3 regions of the Methylobacterium sp. 1A genome follow, and region 2 is predicted to be linked to each of the others. Evidence: riboswitches for the same ligand, from Rfam matches in the RefSeq annotation. Region 2 holds a riboswitch; each other region holds the start of a gene.
What was found. A riboswitch is a leader RNA that binds a small molecule or an ion and turns the genes downstream of it on or off. The one in region 2 is predicted to bind cobalamin.
Positions count from the first base shown of each region.

Region 1: it holds a riboswitch for cobalamin, as region 2 does, so the genes downstream of both, ACX9MN_RS19220 (TonB-dependent siderophore receptor) here and ACX9MN_RS12405 (TonB-dependent receptor) in region 2, are expected to answer to the same signal.
Region 3: it holds a riboswitch for cobalamin, as region 2 does, so the genes downstream of both, ACX9MN_RS01530 (TonB-dependent receptor) here and ACX9MN_RS12405 (TonB-dependent receptor) in region 2, are expected to answer to the same signal.

Region 1 covers NZ_JBYQVE010000001.1:3,987,576-3,995,368, forward strand. The annotation lists gene ACX9MN_RS19210 (VOC family protein) at 1-248, shown strand, start outside; gene ACX9MN_RS19215 (acetyltransferase domain-containing protein) at 363-1,544, opposite strand; gene ACX9MN_RS19220 (TonB-dependent siderophore receptor) at 1,544-3,601, opposite strand; cobalamin riboswitch at 3,784-3,976, opposite strand; gene ACX9MN_RS19225 (hypothetical protein) at 4,481-5,908, opposite strand; gene ACX9MN_RS19230 (nucleoid-associated protein) at 5,874-6,908, opposite strand.
Region 2 covers NZ_JBYQVE010000001.1:2,517,655-2,525,447, forward strand. The annotation lists partial or broken gene istA (IS21-like element ISMex39 family transposase) at 1-92, shown strand, start outside; gene istB (IS21-like element ISMex39 family helper ATPase IstB) at 98-829, shown strand; gene ACX9MN_RS12395 (TonB-dependent siderophore receptor) at 1,009-2,772, shown strand; gene ACX9MN_RS12400 (acetyltransferase domain-containing protein) at 2,772-3,950, shown strand; cobalamin riboswitch at 4,090-4,285, shown strand; gene ACX9MN_RS12405 (TonB-dependent receptor) at 4,394-6,556, shown strand; gene ACX9MN_RS12410 (HoxN/HupN/NixA family nickel/cobalt transporter) at 6,956-7,793, shown strand, end outside.
Region 3 covers NZ_JBYQVE010000001.1:323,020-330,812, forward strand. The annotation lists gene ACX9MN_RS01525 (PepSY domain-containing protein) at 1-1,314, opposite strand, end outside; gene ACX9MN_RS01530 (TonB-dependent receptor) at 1,308-3,491, opposite strand; cobalamin riboswitch at 3,777-3,969, opposite strand; gene ACX9MN_RS01535 (NUDIX domain-containing protein) at 4,107-4,445, shown strand; gene ACX9MN_RS01540 (RluA family pseudouridine synthase) at 4,684-6,084, shown strand; gene ACX9MN_RS01545 (alpha/beta fold hydrolase) at 6,051-6,764, opposite strand; gene ACX9MN_RS01550 (hypothetical protein) at 6,966-7,346, shown strand; gene ACX9MN_RS01555 (HAD-IA family hydrolase) at 7,429-7,793, shown strand, end outside.

The DNA of each region.
Region 1 (7,793 bases), 1.5 Mb from region 2:
ATCAGGGTCCGGAGCGACCGAGCGCGCCGGCCAAGCCGTTCGATCCTGGCTTCGCGCATCTGGCCCTTATCGTCGATGACCTCGACGCGCTGCTGGTGCGGATCGCTGCCTACGGTTGGAAGGCGCAAGGCATTCCGCAGCCGATTGCGAGCGGTGCGCGGGTTGGAACGCGGGTGATCTACGCCGTTGGCCCTGACGGCGCGACAATCGAGTTCATGCAGCCGCCGGCTTCTGTCCAAGATCTCTGATGCCGGCGGGCGGGGAACCGCTTGCCATCCCGATCCGAAGTCGACGGAGGCCCGGCGAACGACCGCCTCGGTTCGGAACCAGTCCGTCGCATAGCCAAGCCGATGGGTTCGACTTCAGAGGTACTTGAGCCAAGCGATGTCGCGTCGCGATGCCTTGAGGCGGGAGAACCAGGCCGTCGGGAAGTAGAGGGGCGGAATCAGCGCCGCGTACCACACCAGAACCCACGCGTAATTGCCGACACCGAACACGGTGCCTTGGGTCACGCCCCAGATCGCGAACGCGCCGTGGTAGAGCAGCCGCAGAACCGTCAGGTGAAACACGTAGAAGAAGAGCGGCGCGCCGCCGAACACCGCCAGCGCTGTGACCACCGGGCGGTCGCCCATGCGTTCCAGCGCGACGAGCAATAGCGCCCCGATCCCGAGCGTTAGCAGCAGGAACAGCAGCGAGGGCGGATACTTCGTCAGCGCGAAGAAGCTCATCGCGGTCCGCAGGGCGTCCTCGTCGACGACGAACCACGGTTTGTCCCCGTAGCCGTTCGCCAGGCGTAGCACCGCGAAGGCGACCAGCATCGTGATGCCGATGGCCGCAAATCGGCGCTTGCGCGTCCGTGGGGCGACGCCGGGCAAGAACCACGGGCCGATGGCATAGCCGAGAGCGATGACGCCGATCCAGGGAAGCACCGGGTAGGTCGTCTTGGCCACTAGACCGAATGGGAGCGCGATGACGTCGCGCTGGTGCAGCATTGCCCAGGCGACGAAGAAGGGATCATCGGGCCGGAGTTGGATCGGGTCGAGGAGATTGTGCCCGCAAACGATCAGCGTCCCGACCGCGAAGAGAACCGAGCGCGGCAGGCCGATCATCGCCGCCAGGACGATCATGCACACGCCGATGCACCAGATCACCTGAAGCCAAAGCGTCGGGCTGGCGACGCCCCAGTACAGCTCAGAGAGGTAGAAGACCTCCAGAGCCATCAGCACGAGGCCGCGCTTCACGAGATAGGCACGCGTCTCCGCCAGCGTGTGCCGGGTGCTGAACAGGTACGCGGCCACGCCCGTCAGCGCGATGAAGATCGGCGCGCACAGGCTGACCGCGAGGCGCGCGAGATACAGGCCCGGCAGGGCGGTTCTGGCATCCATCGGGTCGGCGACCGAAACGTGCAGGAACCAGGTTTCCCGCAGGTGGTCGAGGAGCATCAGCACCATCACCAGCCCGCGCAATGCGTCGATGGAGGCGATACGGCCGGTCGTGCCCGATGCCTCTGTCGCCGCCTCCAGCGTGCCCGGACGCACGCCCATCAGAACCGCGCCGTCATGCTGACGGTCACCCGCCGGGGCTCGCCGACGCCGACCCAGAAGGCGTTGTAGGAGCGCTCGTAGTAGGTCTCGTCGAAGATGTTATCGACGTTGAGCCCGAACCGCAGGTTCTCGTAGCGGTAGTAGGCCAGGGCGTCGGTCAACACGTAGCCCGGGAGCCGGAACCCCTCGTTGCCGCTGTCCCCAAGGCGCGAGCCGACAGCCCGGACGCCGCCACCGAACCCGAAGCCCTTCCAGTCGCCGGCCTGGACTTCGTAGACGCCGAGCAGGCTGCCCGAGTGGCGCGGAATGTTGAGGAGCGGCGAGCCAACCCTGAGAACCTCGTCGCGGGTCACCGCCGCGTCGATGAACGCATAGCCGCCGATAACCCGGAACTCGGGTGTAACCTGTCCGACGAAGCTCAGGTCGAAGCCCTGGCTACGCACGGCGCCGGCGGCAATCTGGAAGAAGAAGTCCCTCGGGTCGGTCGTGAGGACGTTCTCCTTCTCGATGTGGAACGCCGCGCCGGTCACGCTCAGGCCGGTGAAGAGATCGAGCTTGACGCCGGCCTCGTAGCCGAAGCCGGTCTCGGGGGCGAAGGGACGGGTCGCGATGTCGAAGCCGGTGTTGGGCCGGAACGAGGCCGCCACGTTGCCGTAGAACGAGAGGAAGGTGAGCGGCTGGTAGACGAGACCTGCACGCGGTGAGAAGCCGGTCCGGTCCTGCTCCGCGCGCTCGTTGCCGACCTTGTCGCGGAAGGTCTGGTTATAGAAGTCGGTCCGGTTGCCGAGGAGCAGCTTCCATTCCGGGCTGAGCGCGATCTGGTCCTGGACGTAGACGGCGGTGTTGCCGACGTTCTCGCTCGCGCTGTAGCGCCGGGTGAAGGGCGCCTTGGGCTGGCCGTAGACCGGGTTGAACAGGTCGAGGGCGAAGGGGTCGAGCCGCGGCGTCGAGCGCAGCAGGTTCTCGGTGCTGTTGTAGCGCTCGTACTCCAGGCCGAGCAGCACGGTGTGGGCGAACGGCCCGGTGTCGAAATGCCCAACGAGCTCGGCCTGCCCGATGGCCACGCCCCATGTGAAGTCGTGCCGGCGGAACTCGCGCAGCAGGGTGCGGCCGTCGTCGAGAAGGCCGGTCGCGCCGGTCTGCAGGCCGGTCAGGCTGCCGGTGTTGAAGTGGCCGGCGACCCTGAGCTGCCAGTCGGCATTGAAGGCGTGATCGAGGCGGATCTGCAGGATCCCGGCTTCTGACACCGAGTTGTCGCCCGGCTCACCGAAGAAGCGCGAGCGCGGTACGAGGCCCAGGCGGTTGTTCACTGCGACCGTCCCGCGGTCGAAGGTCTGGCGGTTGCGGAGGTATTGCGCCTCGACGGTCAACTTGGTGTCCGGGCTGATCAGCCAGCTCACCACGGGCGCAGCTAGGACGCGGTCGCCGTCGACGAAATCGCGGAAGCTGTCCTGCCTCGCGAGCGCGCCGTTGAAGCGGTAGAGGACGGTGCCCTCCTCGTTCAGTGGCCCGCCGGCGTCGACGGTGGTGCGCGCTGTTCCGAAGCTCCCGAACAGCGTGCCCATCTCGACGAAGGGCAAGGCCACGGGCTGCTTGGTCAGGATGTTGATGGTGCCGCCGGGGTCGCTGCGCCCATAGAGTGCCCCGCTCGGTCCTTTGAGCACCTCGATGGACTGAACGTTCTGGGTGTCCGGCGCGCCGTTGTAACCGCGGGCAATGTTGAAGCCGTTGAAGAAGATGTCCTGGGTGGCGAAGCCGCGCACAGAGTAGAGCGCGAGGTTCTGGGCGCCGAAATCGTTCTGCTTGCCGACTCCCGGCACGTAATCCAAGGCGCGCTCGACGCGCGTGGCGGCGGTGTCCCGCAGGACCTCCTGGGGCACGACGTCGACCTGCTGGGGCAGAGAGAGCCGCGGCGTCACGGTCTTGGTCCCGCTGTAGAGATCCTTGACCTGGTAGGTGGGGGCCGAGGTGTAGCTGCCCTCGACCGAGAGCGGGTCGAGAACGACCGAAGCCGGGGCTGCGTCGGCTCGTGGGCCTTGGGCAGTCGCTGGGGGCACACCAAGGGAGACGAGCGCCAAAGATGTGACGGATGCGCGAAGCCGCCATTGCGAAGCGGGATGGGACACGGGCCTAGGACCTCGGGACGGCAGTGGCACGTCACCGCGAACGAGGCCTGGGCGACCACCTCACGAGGCGGCGCTTCGACACCCGCCAGGACACCCCGCCCGACGCGTTTCGCGTGTGACCACGGCTGACGGCAGGTCTCCTGGCTCACGGGTCGTCGCCCTCGCACCGTCTTCCCGGGGCGACCCAGTGACATGGTGGTGAAGGGCTCGCCGCTTACAGTTGCGGGGACAGCCGTGGCTTCAGGCTTACACCCTCACCGCGTTCCCTTTTGATCCCCGAGGGGAACCGTCACGGCCCAGCTACAGCCTCACGGACTCGTGAGTCAACGCGAACGTCCCGATAGCTCTGCCTTGATGCCGCTGTCGGATCTCGGCCATTTCCTGCCAGAGGTCGAACGACCGCTTTTTGAGTTTGATACTTTGAAGCAGACTGGCCGAAAACCACCCATGCCAGTCGTACGGATAGCTCACGTAGTATCTCGAATTTAGCGCGCCCCTACACCATCCCGGAATGCATGGAGACTATGACCTGCACCAATTGGCGGAAGCGTAGAGGTATTGGATCGCGGACTTGATCCTTGGAGAGGCCCTCTCAACCGTCGCCGGAAACGAGCTTCTGCGCGCGGTCTTCCCGAAGATGCGGACAAGCACCGCCCCAAAGGCATCGAGGTGACGCTGACGGCATCCTCCCGCGTTAGGTCGATCCAAGGCGTGAACACGTCATCCGCCCATTCGGTGACGTCGCGGCCCAAGCCTGAAGTCCCGGGCGCCTTCTGCCGGCTTCAGGCCCGCGGGCCATCCGCTCGTCGCCTAGTGAGGTGCCGGCACCCGGGCGTGAGCCGTCGCCAGCCAGCTGCGCAGCGCGTCCGGATTGATCCACCCTGCCTCCATGGCCGCGGCAGCCAGCATGACGAACACCACTACCCAAACCACTGCCGTCGTTCGGCCTTCGGTGCGCCGATAGGCAGCCATGGCCCCGGCGAGCGGGCCGTCGGCCAGCGCTTCATAATCGGTGTCGTCGAGAAAGCCATAGAGCTTGGTGCGCCACGCTGCCCTAGACGCCTCGACAACGCCGAGGAACCGGCGGTTCGTCGAGACCGACACGGCGTAGGAGATGCCGACATACGCCGCTACGACGGCGTACAGACCGGCGAAGCCGGCCCCTCCGGCCCCTCCGCCTTTCGCGGCGTCGATGGCGAGCCGGACCACGAGCGCGCCGATCGCCACGGCCACGTCTCGCCAAACGGCCGCGGATAGGTCGCGGGACTGCTGAAGGAGCTTCTGTACCTCGTCGGACAGCGTCTTGCGCAGATCGGACAAGGCCTTCAACGTGTCCTTGCTGCCGGCGCGTAGGTGCGCCTTGTACAGAAGCCGGGCTGAGTCCAGGGCCGGCCCGACCCGCTTCGGCAGCCCCGCCCGGAAGCTCTCCCCCGCGGTCCACTCCCGCGACAGCTCGGCAGACAGGAAGGTATGCCGCACCTCGACGTCGGTACCCTCCAGGTAAACCCAGGCCGCGGCGGCCTGCTGCGCATCGAACCCATCCGCGCCGAGACCGCCGTCCCCCAGCATGAGCTTGCGCGGCGGCTGGCCGGCGAGCATCGCCATGGGCGTGGCGCCGTCGCGGTAGAGCTCGTTCGGCAGCGACAGGGCGATCATCGTTCCGGCTGCCTCCCGCCACGCCGGTTCGGCGGGACCCTCGACCCTTGCGGCTCCGGCCACGTAGGGCTCGATCCGGGGAGGCGCCATCTGGTCGGGGGATTGGCTGCGGACGACCCGCCTAGGTCCGGCCTCCGGGCGGGGTTCCGGCACCGGGGCGACCGCCGGGGCTTCGACCCAAGGCTCGACGACGTGCCCACGAGTGCGGAAGCCGTCGGCGGCCCTGATGAACGCTAGGCGCACTGCCGAAACGCGGCAGGCGCGGTCGGCATCGAGCAACAGGGACCGCCAACCCTCGGGCGTGAAAAGGTGCTCGGCTCCGTCGCGGTGCGCATAGGTCAGCGTCACGCGCACCCTGTCGCCGTCGGGTGCATCCCGCGGCGCCACGTGGTCGTCCGAGCCGTCGAGGCAGTCGAGGGTCAGCCACGGCGCGCCGGCATCGGCGACGGCCTGCCAAGCCGTCAGTGCCTCCCGCGACAGCATCCCGGCGACCGTCATCCGGCCGGCGTCCTCGTTGACGACGAAGCCCGGTGCAGACCGGCTCGCCTCAACGGCCGCGTGAACGGTTCTCGGTGTCGACATCGTCCCTCAGGACCCCCGCCGTCAGGATCTCGATCCTCTCCCGCCCGTCGGGCATCGTCGTCCGGGTCGGCCTGTGCGCCTCGTCGTACAGCACGACCACGCCCTCCTGGGTCTCCATCACGCGCTTACGAGGCTTCTGCACGCGCTCCGGATCAATCTCGAACGATTCCTCCGCGACGCCACGGTCCCGCAGTTGGCGCTCTAGGGTCCCTCGGATCGACGCACCTTCCGGCAGCACGCCGAAGAGCGCCGTCAGCAGCGGCTCGCGATCTTCCGGGTCGTAGCGCTGGCCGCCCTGCCGCAGAACGTCGTAGAGCCGGTTGACGCCGCCGGCCTGCACATCCGCGGGCAGATCGGGCTTATGGGTCTTGTAGGCGACCTTGACGGCTTCGACGAGCTTGCCGGACAGGTCGCCCGGCTCGTTCACGCGGCGCGCGTTCAGGAAGCCCTCGAAATATTCCGAGATGTGCGTCCTCTTGCTGCGGTCGCGGACCATCACATGGCCGCCCGACCCCGGCGCCAAGCGAACCAGGGCGATCTTCTGCATGGCTTCCGGTTTCTTCACGAACGCCTCCTGGAGCCGTTCGAGGCGAGGCTGTGCGGCCCCTAGCGAGTAGCGGACCACCTCGTCGTGGTCGTACTTGACCAGCGCGTAGACCGGGTCGTCCGTGCCGACCCCGAGCTCGAACACGAGGAACGCCCCGTTGCTCGTCCCGGAGCGGTGCCGGGTATGGAAGTCCCGGGCCAATGCCTGCGTCCCGACCGTGAAGTCGCCGCCTCCCGCGATGCCGCGGAGCGCCGCCTCGACGCCGGAACCGACGCGAAACGCGAACAGGTTGCCGGTCAGGGCCGAGCGCACCCGCGCGAGGAAAAAGGCTGGCTCCTGGAGCGGGGTGATCTCCGGCAGGAGGGTCGGCTCGTCGAGGTCCTTGCCGACCACATGGAAGATCATCCGCCGGATCGACAATGCGTCCTTCTCCGCATCGGTCAGAAAAGCCATCTCGCTCCCTGGGGTCGCATCGTTCCTCTCACGACCGGTATAGCGAGGGCAGCCGGATCCCGCCCGCGCTCATTCAACCTCAGGATGGTTTTCAACCGGGACAATCGGCCCGACGTCCGTTTCGTTCTGCTTATGTTCTCACTATTGCCAACGCGATGCAACCTCGCGGCGCGATGGCAGACGGCACTGCGAGAGAACTTGGCGCGATGCCGCGATGACCCACGTCAAGGTTCGTTCGATAGGTTGGGAGGCGAAGCCTAAGCTCTGGTCGCCATTTGGTAGGAAAAGCAGCGACCGTACGCCACCATCGACCCTATCGAGCGCCACCTTCACCACGACCGGGCGCCACCATTGGCTCGACACGGTTTCACCTTGCCCGGCTCCCGGTTCGCCGGGCAAGGCGTCATGTCGCGAGGAGGCCGAGCCGTCGCACTCATATGGCACAACCGCCATCCCCCGACGATGCCATGAATTTGCTGCCCGGGTTATGGACCTGTCGGGGATGGCCGACGGAGAAGAGGTGGTTGTGATGCTGTCGACAGGCTTACGTCAGCTGATCCAGCTCGCCGAGCGGATGAGAGGGAGGGAGAACTCGACGTCCCGTCGGCGTGGAAGCAAGGTCGGTGGCGTGCCGGAGGATAGGAGCGTGTGGCTGTCGGGCGCAGTTGCTCGGTGCTGAAGCGGTTTTCTATCGTCCTTCAATATATTGCACCTATATGGTTCGATCTGCCGCCCGCAGAGATTCGATTTGGCGCCAACAGAGGTTCTATCTTCGGATTCGGCGGCTTGCTCATCGATGCGCGCCTTGATGCGAGCGGCTGAGCATCCTCATGGACCGATCTTCGAGCCGTATGGGCCCAGTCAACCCGGAGTCGGGTGTTTGAT
Region 2 (7,793 bases):
CCACGCCCGTCACCATCCTGACGCCCGAGAGCCTGCGGCTGCGCCACGAGCCGGTCGCCGACTGTGCCCGCTACGACAGCCTAAGGAGAGCACCATGATGGAACGCCAGCAGATCCTCGCCACCATGGGCGATCTGAAGCTCTTCGGCATGAAGGCCGCCTACGACGAGATCATCAAGGTCGCAGTGAAGCGCACCCACGAGCCGCAGCAGATCGTCGGCGACCTGCTCCAGGCAGAGATCTCCGAGAAGCAGGCACGCTCGATCCGCTACCAGATGACCATCGCCAAACTGCCCCTGGCCAAGGACATCGCCGAGTTCGCCTTCGACGGCACTCCGATCAACGAGGTGCTGGTGCGTGATCTCGCCGGCGGCGAGTTCCTGGCGCATCAGCGCAACGTCGTGCTCGTCGGCGGCACCGGGACCGGCAAGACCCACCTCGCCATCGCCCTTGCACGAGCCTGCATCCGGGATGGCATGCGGGGCCGGTTCTACAACGTCGTCGATCTCGTCAATCGGCTCGAAGCCGAGGCACGCGCCGGCCGGCACGGCCGCATCGCCGACCATCTGGCGCGGCTCGACTTCGTGGTGCTCGACGAACTCGGCTACCTGCCGTTCGCGCAGTCGGGCGGCCAACTCCTGTTCCACCTGATCAGCAAGCTCTACGAGACGACCTCGATCGTGGTCACCACCAACCTCGCCTTCGGGGAATGGCCGAGCGTGTTCGCCGGCGATGCCAAGATGACCACCGCGCTCCTCGACCGGCTCACCCACCACTGCGAGATCGTCGAGACCGGCAACGAGAGCTGGCGCTTCAAGAACCGCGCCTGAGGCCAGCACACACGTCGCGCCTGCTGGACCCCTGATCAGCCCGGCTGCGCCACCCCGACCCGCCTTCGCCGGGCTGATCAGGGGCGTCCCGCCATACCCATCCAGGGGGTCAAAGTTCGACGCCGATCCAGGGTCAATGTTCAACGCTGTTTGACACCCAGAACCTCGCCCTCTATTCCGTGCGCGGCTTCGCCACCCAGGACATCTTCTTCAACGGCTTCAACATCGCCCGCGGCTACAATGGCGCCCCGGACACGCAGAATGTCCAGTCCATCGAGGTGCTCAAGGGACCTAGCGGGGCACTCTACGGACGCAGTGACCCGGGCGGCACCGTCAACATCCTGACCAAGCAGCCCGTGGCCTTGCCCTTCGTCGAGATGGGCACGCTGTTCGGGAGCTTCGGCACGGCGCGCACCACCGTCGACGCCGGCGGGCCGCTGAACGAGCAAGGCACCGTCCTCTACCGCTTCAACGGCGCGCTCGCCCGGCAGGACAGCTTCCGCGATTTCGTCGACGGCGATCGCGTCCTGGCCGCGCCCGTGGTGAGCTGGCTGATCAGCCCGGACACCAAGCTCACCGTCGAGGCGCAGTACCTGCGCAACCGCCAGACCTTCGACCGCGGGACGGTCGCGGTGAACAATCGCCTGGGCCTCGTCCCACGCTCCCGCTTCTTTGGCGAGCCGGGCGACGACTCTATTTCGGAGGCTGGGATCCTCCAGATCCGCCTCGATCACGCCGTCAATGCCGACTGGCAGCTCCGGATCGCCGGTCACTTCAACACCGGCAGCCTGACCGGCATGCAGACCGGCGCGACCGGCCTCCTCGACGACGGCCGCACCCTGCTGCGCGAGTTCCGTCGGCACGACTTCACCTGGGGGGTGGCCATCGGGCAGGCCGAACTCGTCGGACACTTCGACACCGGGCCGTTCGCCCATACCGTGCTGCTTGGGTTGGAGCACGAGCGCTACAACAGCACCGAGAACCTGCTGCGCTCGACGCCGCGGATCGACCCCTTCGCCATCGACCTGTTCAATCCGGTCTACGGCCAGCCCAAGCCGCCCTTCACCCGGCGCTACAGCGCGAGCGAGAATGTCGGGAACACCGCCGTTTACGTGCAGGACCAGATCGCGCTCAGCCCGGAATGGAAGCTGCTCCTCGGTAACCGAACCGACTTCTACAACCAGACCTTCCGCGATAAGGTCGGCAACGAACGCACTGAGCAGGACCGGACCGGCTTCTCACCGCGTGCGGGTCTCGTCTACCAGCCGCTCTCCTTCCTCTCGTTCTACGGCAACGTGGCGGCCTCGTTCCGGCCCAACACCGGCTTCGACATCGCGACCCGCCCCTTCGCCCCGGAGACCGGCTTCGGCTACGAGGCCGGGGTCAAGCTCGACCTCTTCACCGGTCTGAGCGTGACCGGCGCGGCCTTCCACATCGAGAAGGAGAACGTTCTCACCACGGACCCGCGGGACTTCTTCTTCCAGATCGCCGCCGGCGCGGTGCGCAGCCAGGGCTTCGACCTGAGCTTCGTTGGACAAGTAACGCCCGAGTTCCGGGTGATCGGGGGCTACGCCTTCATCGACGCCGCCGTGACCCGCGACGAGGTCCTGAGGGTCGGCTCGCCACTCCTCAACATCCCGCGCCACTCCGGTAGCCTGCTCGGCGTCTACGAGGTCCAGGTCGGCGACTGGAAGGGTTTTGGGTTCGGCGGAGGTGTCCGGGCCGTCGGCTCGCGTCTCGGGGACAGCGGCAACGAGCGGTTCCGACTCCCGGGCTACGTGCTGACCGACGCCCTGGCCTACTACCGCTACGAGAACCTGCGCTTCGGGCTCAACGTCGATAACATCTTCGACGAGACCTACTACGAGCGCTCCTACAACGCCTTCTGGGTCGGCGTCGGCGAACCCCGGCGGGTGACCGTCAGCATGACGGCGCGCTTCTGATGGGCGTGCATCCGGGCACGTTGGAGGCGTCGACGGAAAGATTGGCCAGGACCGGGCGCATCGTCTCCATCGATGCCCTGCGCGGGCTGGTGATGCTGCTGATGCTCGTCGACCACGTGCGGGAGTTCTTTTACCTGCATGCGCAGGTCCGCGACCCGATGGACCTCGCCGCGACGCCGCCCGACCTGTTCCTGACGCGGGCGGCCTCGCACCTCTGCGCGCCGGTCTTCATCCTGCTCACCGGCCTGTCGGCCCACCTCCACGGGCAGAGGCACGGCGCACGGGCGACCGCCGCCTTCCTGCTCAAGCGCGGTCTGCTCCTGATCCTGCTGGAGCTGACGCTCGTCAACTTCGCCTGGGCCGGCAGCGTCCAACCGCCGATCCTGTACCTGCAGGTGATCTGGGTGATCGGTCTCTGCATGGTGGCGCTGGCCGGCCTGCTCTGGCTGCCGCGGGCCGTCCTCATGGCCGGGGCCCTGGCGCTCATGCTCGGCCACAACCTGCTGGACGGGGTCACGATCCGGGCGGACGAGCCGGGCTACGTGCTCTGGTCGATCCTGCACCAGCGCGGGATGATCGCGCTGCCCTGGGGCGGTCTGGCGCGGACTTCGTACCCGCTCCTGCCGTGGATCGGCGTGATCGCGGCGGGCTACGCCCTCGGTCCGCTCTTCGCCGGCGGGGTCGACGCCGCGCGCCGGCGCGTGGGGCTCCTCGGGCTGGGCGCGGCCGCCCTGGTCGGCTTCCTCGTCCTGCGCGGGCTCAACGGCTACGGTGAGCCAATGCCGTGGCAGACAGGGGCCACACCGCTCGCCACCGCGCTGTCCTTCGTCAACCTGACCAAGTACCCGCCCTCGGCCGATTTCCTGCTGTTGACGCTCGGGCTCGGCCTCGGCCTGCTGGCGCTGTTCGAGTTGCTGCCGCAGCGATTTCTCGGCGCCCTTCGCGTCTTCGGCGGCGCGCCAATGTTCTTCTACCTGCTTCACCTCGCGCTGTTGCGCGTCCTCTACGACGGCGCGACGGCGCTGGGCCTTGCCGGGTCGTCGGGACGGGTCGAGGCCGGCTCGCCCCTCGCGCTCTGGCTCATCGCGGCCGCCGTGAGCGTTCCCCTCTGGCTGGCGTGCCGTGCCATGGTGCGCCTGAAGCGAACCGCGACTTGGCCAGCCTTGAGCTACCTGTAGATCCAGAAGCCTGCATGTTGGACGCCCAGACCGGCGTCTGACGGCCTGCCTGCGTCTCCACTCTGACACACCCCAGGGATGAAGACCGACGTTCAAACGTAAACTGGATCTTAAGCCTTGACGGTCGGCGGAGCCCGAATGCTAAGCTTTGCTCGACGGTTCCCCTCGGGGATCAAAAGGGAACGCGGTGTGGGGCAACCCGAAACCGCGGCTGCCCCCGCAACTGTAAGCGGCGAGCTCAGCACCACCGCGTCACTGGATGCGCGTCATCCGGGAAGACGGTGCGAGGGCAGTGACCCGCGAGCCAGGAGACCTGCCGTCAGCCGTGGTCACACGCGAAACGCGTCGGGCGGGGTGTCCTGACGGGTGTCGAAGCGCCGGGCCGATGCCCGGCGTGGAGATCTCATTCGCGGTGACGTGCCACTGCCGTCGCCCGAGGTCTCGTGTCCCGTCGCCCACCCACCCGAATACTTTCGACCCTGTCGGGTCTAGGCCTCGCTGCGCTCGCATGCACAGCGTCGGCTCAGGACCGATCCACCCCGAGCGCGGCGATTGGCGAGACGACGCTGGAGGAGATCTCCGTCACCGCCGAGACCGCCGCAGCCGCGTCCCCGCAGATCGGTCCGGCCGCGAGCGCGGGCTATGTGGGCGGCACGACCGGCATCGGCGGCATCAGCACGCCCGTGGCTTCCGCCAGTTCCGGCGTCATCACGGGCGCGCAGGTCAACAGCCTTCCGGTCACCCGCCCCGGCGAAGTGCTGGAATCGGTGCCGGGCCTGATCGTCACCCAGCACTCCGGCGAGGGCAAAGCCAACCAGTTCTTCCTGCGCGGGTTCAACCTGGATCACGGCACCGACATCGCCCTGTTCCTGGACGGCATGCCGCTCAACATGCGCACCCACGCCCATGGCCAGGGCTACGCCGACATCAACTTCCTGATCCCCGAACTCGTCGGCGCGGTGGAGTTCCACAAGGGGCCGTACTTCGTGCGCGACGGCGACTTCGCCTCGGCCGGCTCGGTGCGCATCGATTACCTCGACAGCACGCCGAAGAACGTCGCCCTGACCTCCATCGGCAGCTTCGGCTACAAGCGGGCGCTCTCGATAACCAACGTCCCGCTCGGCGAGGGCAACCTCCTCCTGGCCGGCGAGGCGCAGGTCTACAACGGCCCTTGGGTCGTCCCGGACGCCCTGCGCAAGATCAACGGCGTGGCCCGCTACAGCCAGGGAACGGCGCTGGACGGCTTCTCCGTCACCGGCATGGCTTACGCGGCGAAGTGGACGGCCACCAACCAGATCCCTGAGCGGGCCGTCACAGAGGGGCTGATCAGCCGCTACGGCACGATCAACCCAACCGACGGGGGCGACACGTCCCGCTTCTCGATCTCGGGCAAGTTCAGCGCGACGGACGACACCGGCATCACCCGGGCCTCGGCCTATGTGATCCGCTCGCAGCTCAACCTGTTCAACGACTTCACTTACTTCCTGAACGACCCGGTCAATGGCGACCAGTTCCACCAGCTCGACCAACGCATCATCGGCGGCGGCGAGGCCCTGCACATCTTCCAGGGTGACCTGTTCGGCCTGCCCATGGAGAACGAGATCGGCGTCCAGACCCGCACGGACTCGATCCGCGTCGGCCTGTTCAATACGACGAACCGCCAGTACCGCTCCGGCGTACTCGACGACCGCGTGCTGGAGACGAGCGGAGCTTTCTACTTCGACAACCGGGTCCGCTGGACTGATTGGCTACGCACCAGCGTCGGCTTCCGTGCCGACGGTTACTACGCCAGCGTCGTCTCGGACACGCCGGCCAATTCCGGCAAGGCGCGGGACGCCATCGTCAACCCGAAGCTCGGCCTCGTGCTCGGGCCGTGGTTCGACACCGAACTGTATGTGAACTACGGCGGCGGCTTCCACTCGAACGACGTGCGCGGCGTGACCGCTACCGTCGATCCGACGTCGTCCCTCTTCAACACGACCCGCTCACCCTTCCTCGTGCCGTCCACGGGCTACGAGATCGGTCTACGAAACCGGTCCATCGCCGGGCTGGAGACGGCGGTCGCGCTGTTCCGGCTCGACTTCGCCTCGGAGAACCTGTTCCAGGGCGACACCGGCACGACGGAGCCGAGCCGTCCGACCCGACGCTTCGGCGTCGAGTGGACAAACCGCTATGCGGTCACGCCGTGGCTCTCGCTGGAGGGCGATCTCACGATTACCAACGCCCGGTTCTCGGACTACGATCCGGTCGGCAACCGGGTGCCGGAAGCCCCCACGACCATCGCTTCGGCGGGCGTGATCTTCGGCGAGCCACTCGGCTGGTTCGGGTCGTTGCGGTTCCGCTATTTCGGCCCGCGCCCGCTGATCGAGGACAACTCGATCCGTTCGCGCCCGACGGCGCTCCTTAACGGCCGGGTCGGCTACAACTTCGAGAACGGCATCAGCGTCTCGTTGGACGTACTGAACCTGACGAACAGCAAGTCCGACCAGATCACCTACGCCTACGTATCCCGCCTGCCTGGCGAGCCGGCCGAGGGGCTAATCGACCGCGTCTTTCACCCTGTCGAGCCCACGGCCGTGCGCCTCACCATCGCCGGGCGGTTCTGATGCGTCGTCATCGACCCGACAACATCGCGAACGCCTCCGCGAAGCGCGTAACACCGGTTTCGGTCGGTGATGGCGCCCGACCCAAACGAAGCGGTGACGCCGGACGCAGAGCCTCGATGGCTCGCGCGCATCGCTACGTCGTCGGCATGATGCCCCTGCTGGAAGCCATCATGCGAGACCAGGGGCGCTCCGCCCAGGCCGTCGCGACTGAACTGACGCGACGCGCCGTGCAAAAGCCGCGCGGCGGGGTGATCTGGACATCGGCGGACGCGCAGAGGCTCCTGCGCCGCTCAAGCATTGGCCGGGAGATGCATCGACACGGTGGTCAGGCGGGCGACGGGATCCCGCCAAGCCGCCGCGGCGTGGCAAGGTCGGACGGATAGGGGATGGAAAAAAGGGATGGTCCAATCGAAGGGTACGGCGCCCGGCGTCGTCCGGCGCCGTATCGGTCTGCTCTACCTCGTCCTGATCGCGGCCAACATCGCGGTGTGGTCCTGGGCCTACGGCCTGTTCGCGGGGCAGCCGGCCCTGCTCTCGACCGCGCTGCTGGCCTACGTCTTCGGGCTGCGTCACGCGGTCGATCCCGACCACATCGCCGCCATCGACAATGTCACGCGCAAGCTGATGCAGGCGGGCCAGAGGCCGGTCTCGGTCGGCTTCTGGTTCGCGCTCGGACACTCCACCGTCGTGGTGGTGGCAGCGGCCGCGGTTGCGCTGGCCTCGACCACCCTGATCACGGCCTCGGAAGGCTACCGGGAACTCGGCGGCCTGATCGGCACCGGCGTCTCGGCCGCCTTCCTCATCATCATCGGCATCGTGAACCTCGTTGTCTTGGTGGGCGTCTGGCGCGCGTTTCGACAGGTTAGGCGCACCGGCCGCTACGTCGAGGCTGACCTCGACATGCTGCTCGCCAACCAAGGCGTTCTCGCCCGGATCCTCCGGCCGCTGTTCCGCCTCGTAACGCGCTCATGGCACATGTACCCGCTGGGTCTGCTGTTCGCGCTCGGCTTCGACACCGCCACGGAGGTGAGCCTCTTCGGACTGTCGGCCGCCCAGGCGAGCCAAGGCACCGACATCTGGACGATCCTGGTCTTCCCGGCGCTGTTTACAGCAGGGATGACGCTGGTCGACGCGACCGATGGCGTGCTGATGCTCGGCGCCTACAGCTGGGCCTATGTCCAGCCGATGCGGAAGCTGTTCTACAACCTCACCATCACCCTGGTGTCGGTGGCGGTCG
Region 3 (7,793 bases), 2.2 Mb from region 2:
GGCGTCGAACAGCCAGCGGTTGATCCGGCCCGAGCGGTCCAGGCGCTGGAGGATCGTGCCGTCCCGGGGATCGACGTGGAGCCACGTGGCGGCCGCGTCGCCGAAGCGCAGGCGCAGCACCGGAAGTGGCCGTGGGTCGGCCCCGTGGGGATACCAGTAGGCGTCGTAGGCGTATAGCGGGCGGATCGACCGGAGGGGACCGTCCGCGAAACCGTCTGCCGCGGCCGTCGCGATGCTGCGCGCGTCGAGGGCGGTCGCGCCGTCCGCTGCGACCGTCCGGAGGCCGTCCGCCGTCTCGGCGACGATCCACCAGCGTCCACCGATGGCGGCGAAGCGCAGGGTGCGCGTATCCGGCACGGCGCCATCGCGGAGCCGGTGCGGATCGAGGCCGAGCGCCGGCAAGGTTCCGGCATAGGCGGCGCGCAACGCTACCGGCGGGCTGGTCGCGCTGAACCAGCGGTTCGGGTTCATGGAGATCCAGCCGCTGACGATGAACGTGCTCAAGCCGAGGCCCCCCGCGAGGCCGAGCAGGTGGTGCCAGCGCGCCAGCCCGCGATAGGGCGTGACCGCCCCGGCCGCGTAGCGCCGCCGAAGGCGCAGGCGCCAGATCCCGATCGCGCCTCCACTCAGCGCGCCGAGGGCGGCGAAACCGGAGAGCCACAACAGGATCGTCCGCCACAGCTCCGGCCGGGCCCGCAGCGGCGTGAGGTAGATCCAGTGCGCCACCGAACCCACCCAGTTCCAGCCCCGCTCGAAGCGTGTCGTGTCGAGGGCGATCTCGCCGGTCACCGCAGACACGTAGAGCTCGGTCCCCGCGGCGTCGCCGAGGGCCACCTTCAGGAAGGGCCGGAGCGGGTCGTAGCGGGCCGTGACGGTCCACTGGTCGCGCGCGACCTGCTCGGCTTGCGCAGCCGGAGCACCACCGGCCGCGACACGCAGCGCGTCTGCGGGTGTCAGCAGGCCGAGCCGCGCGCCGGTCCGTGCCGAGACCGTCACCCGGGTGCCGTCGTGGCCGGCGATCCGGTAGACCGGCTCGTCGCCCCGCATCTCCAGGCCGAAGGCGGCCGGCACGCCGGCGAGCCCACCGACCCGCAGCGCCGCGTCCGGCGCGACCGCGACCTGATCCCAGGCGATCGGGGCGAGCCGCGACAGCCGCTCGGCCTCGGTGAGCGCCGGGAACGGCACGTAGAGCATCACCAGCCCGGAGCCGATCCACAGCGCGAAGAACAGCCCCGCGGCGATCCCGGCCCAGCGGTGGAACAGGAGCAGCCAGCGCCGTCCCGCCTTGCCGAGCCGGTGCGGTCGGCTCACCACGTCACCGTGTAGGCGACCTCGACCGAGCGCGGGCGCCCGAGCAGCCAGTTGGTCCCGACCCCGTTCACGGCGTTGCCCGAGATCGCGTAGACCTTGTCGAACAGGTTGTAGACCCGAACGGACAGGCGCGAGTCCGCCGTCACCTGATGGTCCAGGACCGCGTTGACGAGGTTGTAGGCGGGGCGCCGCGCGGTGTTGCCGAAGTCGCTGTAGACCTGCCCGACGTTCTGCAGCCCGACCCGCGCGGTCCAGTCGCGGGTGACGTCCCAGGTCAGCCAGAGGTTGGCCACGCGCTCGGGCACGTCGATCGGCTGGTTGCCGGCGTACGAGACGGTGGCGCCGTTCACCGTCTGGTCGAACCGGTCGTACTGCGCGTGGAGGAGCGCGAGGTTGCCGTCGAGCCGCCAGCCCGGCGCGAAGCGCCAGCCGAGCGCCAGCTCGAAGCCCTGCGAGGACTGGCTCCCCACCTGCGTGGACAGCGTCGGCTGGCCGGGGATCGCCGAGATCAGGTTGTCCTTGACGATCCGGTAGCCCGCGACGGTCCATTCGAGGGCGCCGTCGAAGGCCAGACCCTTGGCGCCGATCTCGACCTGATCGCCGGTCGCGAGCTTGAAGCCGGCCAGCGACTGCGACAGCGTGATCAGGCTGTTCACCGGGTCGGTGGCGAAGCTGTACTGGGCGTAGAGCGCGCTGTCCGGCGTCGGGTTGTAGACGAGGCCGAACCGGTAGCCGAGCGCCCGATAGGTCTTCTCGAACCGCGATCCCGTCTGCAGGTCCTCGCGGTTCAGCGTCGGCACGTCGAGGCGCACGCCGGTGAGGAACGAGAGCTTGTCCGACAGGATCACCCGGTCCTCGGCGAAGACCGAGGCCTGGCTCGTCTGCGTCGCGTAGGCCGGGCGCGCCCGGCCGTTCTGCGGGAACAGGCCCGGATCGTAGCCGGTGAGCGGCACGCTCGTGGTCTGGTCGAAGTAGAAGTTGTTGGTGTGGCGGAAGTCGATGTGATTCACGTCGAAGCCGGCCACGAACTGGTTCGGCAGCCCGAACAGGCTGCCCCGGAACGTCGCGTCGAGGCGGTCTCCGACCTGCTCCTGGCTGTGGTAGATCTCCAGGTAGTCGCCCCGGTCCACGAGCCCGGTGCCGCGGTTGTAGCTGTACTGCTCGACGTCGAGCCAGTGACGCCGGCTGGTCAGCCGGTAGGCGGTGTTGCGGATCGTGATGTCGGCCGAGGGGGACCACTCGGTCTTGAGCTGGGTCCAGTTGTCGGCCCAGGTGATCTTCGCGTCGCGGACGTTGTAGTTGTTGAACCGGATGAGATCCGGGATCCGTCCCTCGACCAGCGGGGTGCCCCAGTAGCGGGCGGGCTCCTGGTAGCCGAGATCGTGGCTCAGGGTGAAGGCGAGGTCGGCGCTCGGCCGGAACAGCAGGGCGGCGGAGACCGCGAGGTTGCGGAAATCGCCCTCCGGCCGCATCCAGCCGTCGGCGCGGTTGCCGCTGACGTTGAGGCGGTACGCGAAGGTGTCGCCGTACTCCGCCTGGCCCAGCGGGCCGCCGGAATCGAGGGCGAGCCGCGCGACCCCGTCGGTGCCGATCACCGCGCGGGCGGCGTTGATCGGCACGAAGACCGGCTTCTTGGGCACCACGTTGATGACGCCGCCGATGGCGCCGTCGCCGTAGAGCACCGAGGACGGCCCGCGCAGCACCTCGATCCGCTCGACGTTCCACGTGTCGAACGGGAAGGTCACGGTGTTGGCGCCGACGTAGAAGCGGGTGCCGTCGTAGAGCTGCTGGATCGAGTTCGGGCCGGCGAAGCCGCGGGACGTGAACGCGCCGTTGCCGTTGCCGGGCGCCGCGATGGTGGTGATGCCGGTCGCGTCCTGGGTCACGGCCTCGGCGATCGTGTCCTGGCCGCGCAGCCGCGCGGTCTCGCCCGACACGATGTCGAGGCTGGCGGGCGTCTCCAGCGGCGTCAGGCCGAGGCGGCTCGCGGTCCGGTCGGGCGTGCGCAGGTTGAGCCCGTTCGGCGGGAGGCGGCCTGGGTCGCCGCCCGCGCCCGCGACCGACAGCTCATCCAGCGTGACCGCCTCCTGTGCGGCGGCCGGACTGGCGAGGAGCGCGAGGAGAACGCCGCAGAGGGGGGCCCGCCCGCCGAGGCAGGAGCGATTGGTCGATGGAGACATGGGGAAAGTGGTCCGTGCACGGCGCGCGCCGGCCCCCGCGTCCTACAGGCATTGTAATAACATTACAATGCGCCCGCTGTCCGGTAGCCTCTGCCCGTGCGGGCGCGCGACGGCGTCCTGCGACAGGGCTCGAGGGAGTCGGGACAGCGGAGACGGGCATGGGGAACGGCGTCGCGGGCGCGCTTGCTGTGGCACGTCACCGCGAACGAGGCCTTGGCGGCCGCCTCCCCTCGGGACTTGCGTCGCCTCGACACCCGCCAGGACACCCCGCCCGGCGCGTTTCGCGTGTGACCACGGCTGACGGCAGGTCTCCTGGCTCGCGGGTCGCCGCCCTCGCACCGTCTTCCCGGGGTGACCCAGTGACGTGGTGGTGAAGGGCTCGCCGCTTACAGTTGCGGGGGCAGCCGCGGCTTCGGGGCGAACCCCTCACCGCGTTCCCTTTTGATCCCCGAGGGGAACCGTCGAACACAGCTTGGCCGTAGCGGGGGCGGGCGTCAACCGTGTGTCCGGTTGTTGCCGTGGATCGGCGCGCTGTGCGCCGGTCCGTTGCGGCCTCGCCGACGACGGGCTAGCCCCTGCGGGATGACGGTCTGGCGGCCCCCTGCGGAGATTCGCGTGAAGGCACTGGGTCTGCCCCGGCGCGGCAACAGCCTGCTCGTGGCCGAGGTCCGCACGGATGACGGGCGGCTGAAGGGCGTCCGGCCGCTCGGCGGCAGCATCGCGTTCGGCGAGCGGGTCGAGGACGCCCTGATCCGGGAGTTCCGGGAGGAGCTCGGCGTCACCGTCTCGGTGCTCGGCGGGCCCCGCGTCATGGAGAACATCTTCACGCACGAGGGGCAGGTCGGGCACGAGGTGCTGTTCCTGTTCCCCGTCGCCCTGCCGCCGGGGCGGTTCGACGGGCAGGAGCGCTTCGTGTTCCACGAGGATTCCGGCACCGCCTGCGTGGCGCGGTAGTGCGATCTGGACGGGCTCGACGTGCCGGGCGGTCCCGACCTCTTCCCCGCCGGCCTGAAGGACCGCCTCCGCGACGCGTGGCGCGCGGAGCCCTGACGGACCGGGCCGGCCCACCGCCTTTGCCGCTCGGCGCGGGCGATGCTACAGCCGGGCAATCCCATCGGTCCGGACGTCCGCGACGCCGCGGCCCATGCGCCCGGACGCTCCGTCCGACGCGGAGACGGGTGCCGGCGGAAGCATGACGATACGACCTCCCAGAAGCGGCGGGCCGACGGGGCGCAAGCCTCAGGCCGGCAAGTCCAGCGCCAGCAAGTTCAGGGGCGGCAAGGCCCAGGCCGACGGCCGCGCCCGCACGGGCCCGCGCACCAGCGCCCGCGACGCCGCCGAGCGCGCGGCCCGCAACCGCGGCGAGGATGCCGGCACCCGCGATCCCTGGGGCGCGCAGGCCGCTGCGGCCCCGGCGCCGGCCCGGCCGCCGAAGCCGCGCCGCGACGCCGCCGCACCGCGCGACGCCGCGGCGGGCAAGCCCGCCGGCCGGCCGCCGGCCAAGCGCTCGGCGGCCCCCTCCCCGGCCCTCGCCTCTGCCCCCGCGCCCGGTCCGACCCGGCGCGAGCAGCGCGCCGCCGCCTCCGCGACCCTCGCCTCCGGCGTGCAGACCCTGACCGTCGAGCCGGACGAGGCCGGGATGCGGATCGACCGCTTCCTCACCGCCCGCTTCCCGCTCCTGCCCTTCACCCGCGTGCAGACCATCGTCCGCAAGGGCGAGTTGCGGGTCGACGGCAAGCGCGCCAAGCCGAACGACCGGCTGGAGCCGGGCATGAGCGTGCGCGTGCCGCCGCTGCGCCTCGACCAGTCCACCGAGCGGCCGCGCAGCGCCGCCCGCGAGCAGGACGACGCCGCCTTCATCCGGTCGCTGATCCTCTACGAGGATGCCGACATGATGATCCTCAACAAGCCCTTCGGCCTCGCGGTCCAGGGCGGTTCGGGGACGGTCCGACACGTGGACGGCCTGCTCGCCGCCCTCACGGGTCCGGACGGCCAGAAGCCGCGCCTCGTCCACCGGCTGGACAAGGACACGGCCGGGTGCCTGATCATCGCCAAGACCCGGCTCGCCGCCGCGACGCTGGCCAAGAGCTTCCGGTCCCGGGCGGCGCGGAAGATCTACTGGGCGCTCACCGCGGGCGTGCCGCGGGTCCGGCAGGGACGCGTCTCGACCTACCTCGCCAAGGAGGAGCCCACCGACGCCGACGCGCGGATGCGGGTCGCCAAGCACGGCGACGAGGGCGCGAGCCACGCGCTGACCTACTACGCGATGGTCGATCAGGCGGCCCAGAAGCTGTCCTGGCTGTCGTTCAAGCCGGTCACCGGCCGCACGCACCAGCTGCGCGCCCACGCGGCCCATATCGGCCACCCGATCGTGGGCGACCCGAAATACTTCTCCGTCGAGAACTGGGAGCTGCCGGGCGGCATCCAGAACCGCCTCCACCTGCTCGCCCGGCGGATCGTCATCCCGCACCCGCGGACCGGCAAGCCGGTCGACGTGAGCGCGCCGCTCCCGCCCCACATGGCGCAGAGCTGGAATCTCCTGGGCTTCGACGCCGCCCGCTACGACCCGATCGTCGAGGCTCCGGAGGCCTGAGCCCGCAGCCAGGGCACGATCGCGTCCGCCAGCGCGTCCGGGGCCTCGAGCGGCAGCATGTGGCCCGACCCGTCGATCACCCTCAGCGTCGCGCCCGGGATGCCGTCGCGGAGCTCCCGCGCCTCGTCGAGGCTGCGCAGGGCATCCTGGGCCGCCGCCACGACCAGGGTCGGGCAGCCGATCGCGCCGAGGCGGTCGCCATCGGATTCGCGCGCCTGCCCGGCCTGGCGCAGGAAGACCTCTCCGCCGAGGCGGTCGCCCATCTGCCGGATCCGGCTCAGGAGGGCGCCGTCGCCGGTGCGGTCCGGGTGCACCGACTGGAGGATCGCCGACCGGCTGAGGCCCCGGTAGCCCTGCTGGCGGATATGGGCGACGGCGGCCGCCTTCCGGCGCGCCTGGGCCGGCGTGTCGGCCCGCGACGAGGTGGCGACGAGGACCAGCGCCTCCACCCGGTCCGGCACGAGCCGGGCGACCGCGCGGGCGACGTAGCCGCCCATGGAGAAGCCCACGAGCCCGAAGCGCGGCGGCGCCTCCGCGGCGACGCGGCGCGCCATGTCGGCGATCGCGGCGTCCCGCGCGAGGTCGCCGTGCGTGATCGGACCCACCTCGGCGAGGCGCGCGACCACGTCCGACCAGAGGTCGGCATCGGTCATGAAGCCGGGCAGCAGCACGAGGTTCATCGCCGGATCACCCTTCCCGTCCCCCAGATAACCGTCACGCGAGCGCCCGTCAGCGCCGCGGCATCTCCGGTGAAAGTCGGGTGCGGTCCGGGCGTCCCGCGCGGCGCATGCCTTGGCAACCGGCCGCGCCGCCTCATATGCTGCCCCGCGCCCCGCCGATCCGCCGCGGGGCCTGTTCCCGGCGGTTCGAGACCCTGACACATGAAGCTCGCGATGCTGGCCTGCCTCGCCGCCCTGTGCCTCACCGGGCCGATCGCGCATGCCGCGCCGGGCGAGACGACCAGGGCGGCGCCGACGGCGAACGGCACCCACCCCCCCGAGACGGCGACCCCGCATCCGGCCCCGGCGCCCGCCCCGGGCGCGGCGCCCGCGCAGGCCGCCCCGCGCACCGCCAACAGTGCCCGCGCGGAGCGCCGGCGGCGCTCCTACGCGGCCTGCAACCGCGCCTCGCATCAGCGCGGGTTGCGCGGCGGCAAGCGCCGGCGCTTCCTGATCCGGTGCCGGCTCGGCTACGAGCGGACCCGGATCCCCGGCGGCCAGCCCGCCGCGGCCGCGCCAGCCCAGCCGGGCCGCAAGCCGTGACGGGGACCCGCCTCCTTTCACCCGCGCCGGCGGGGCGGCTCGCGGCGCGACTTCCGGCGCGACTTCCGGCGCGTCGGTCGCGATGAGGCTCGTCGTCTTCGACGTCGACGGCACCCTCGTCGACAGCCAGCACCTGATCGTGGCGGCCCAGGAGGTGGCGTTCGCGGAGAACGGCCTGCCGGCGCCCGGGCGGCGGGAGGCCCTGTCGGTGGTCGGCCTGTCGCTGCCGCAGGCCTTCCGGCGCCTCGTCGGCGAGGACGGCCCGGTCGCGGAACTCTCGGAAAGCTACAAGCAGGCCTACAACCGCCTGCGGCTCGACCCCGCCCACGAGGAGCCCCTGTTCCCCGGCATGGCCGACCTGCTGACCCGGCTGCACGGGCGCTCCGACGTGCTGATCGGCCTCGCCACCGGGAAGTCGCGGCGCGGTGTCGACCGGCTGATCGCGCA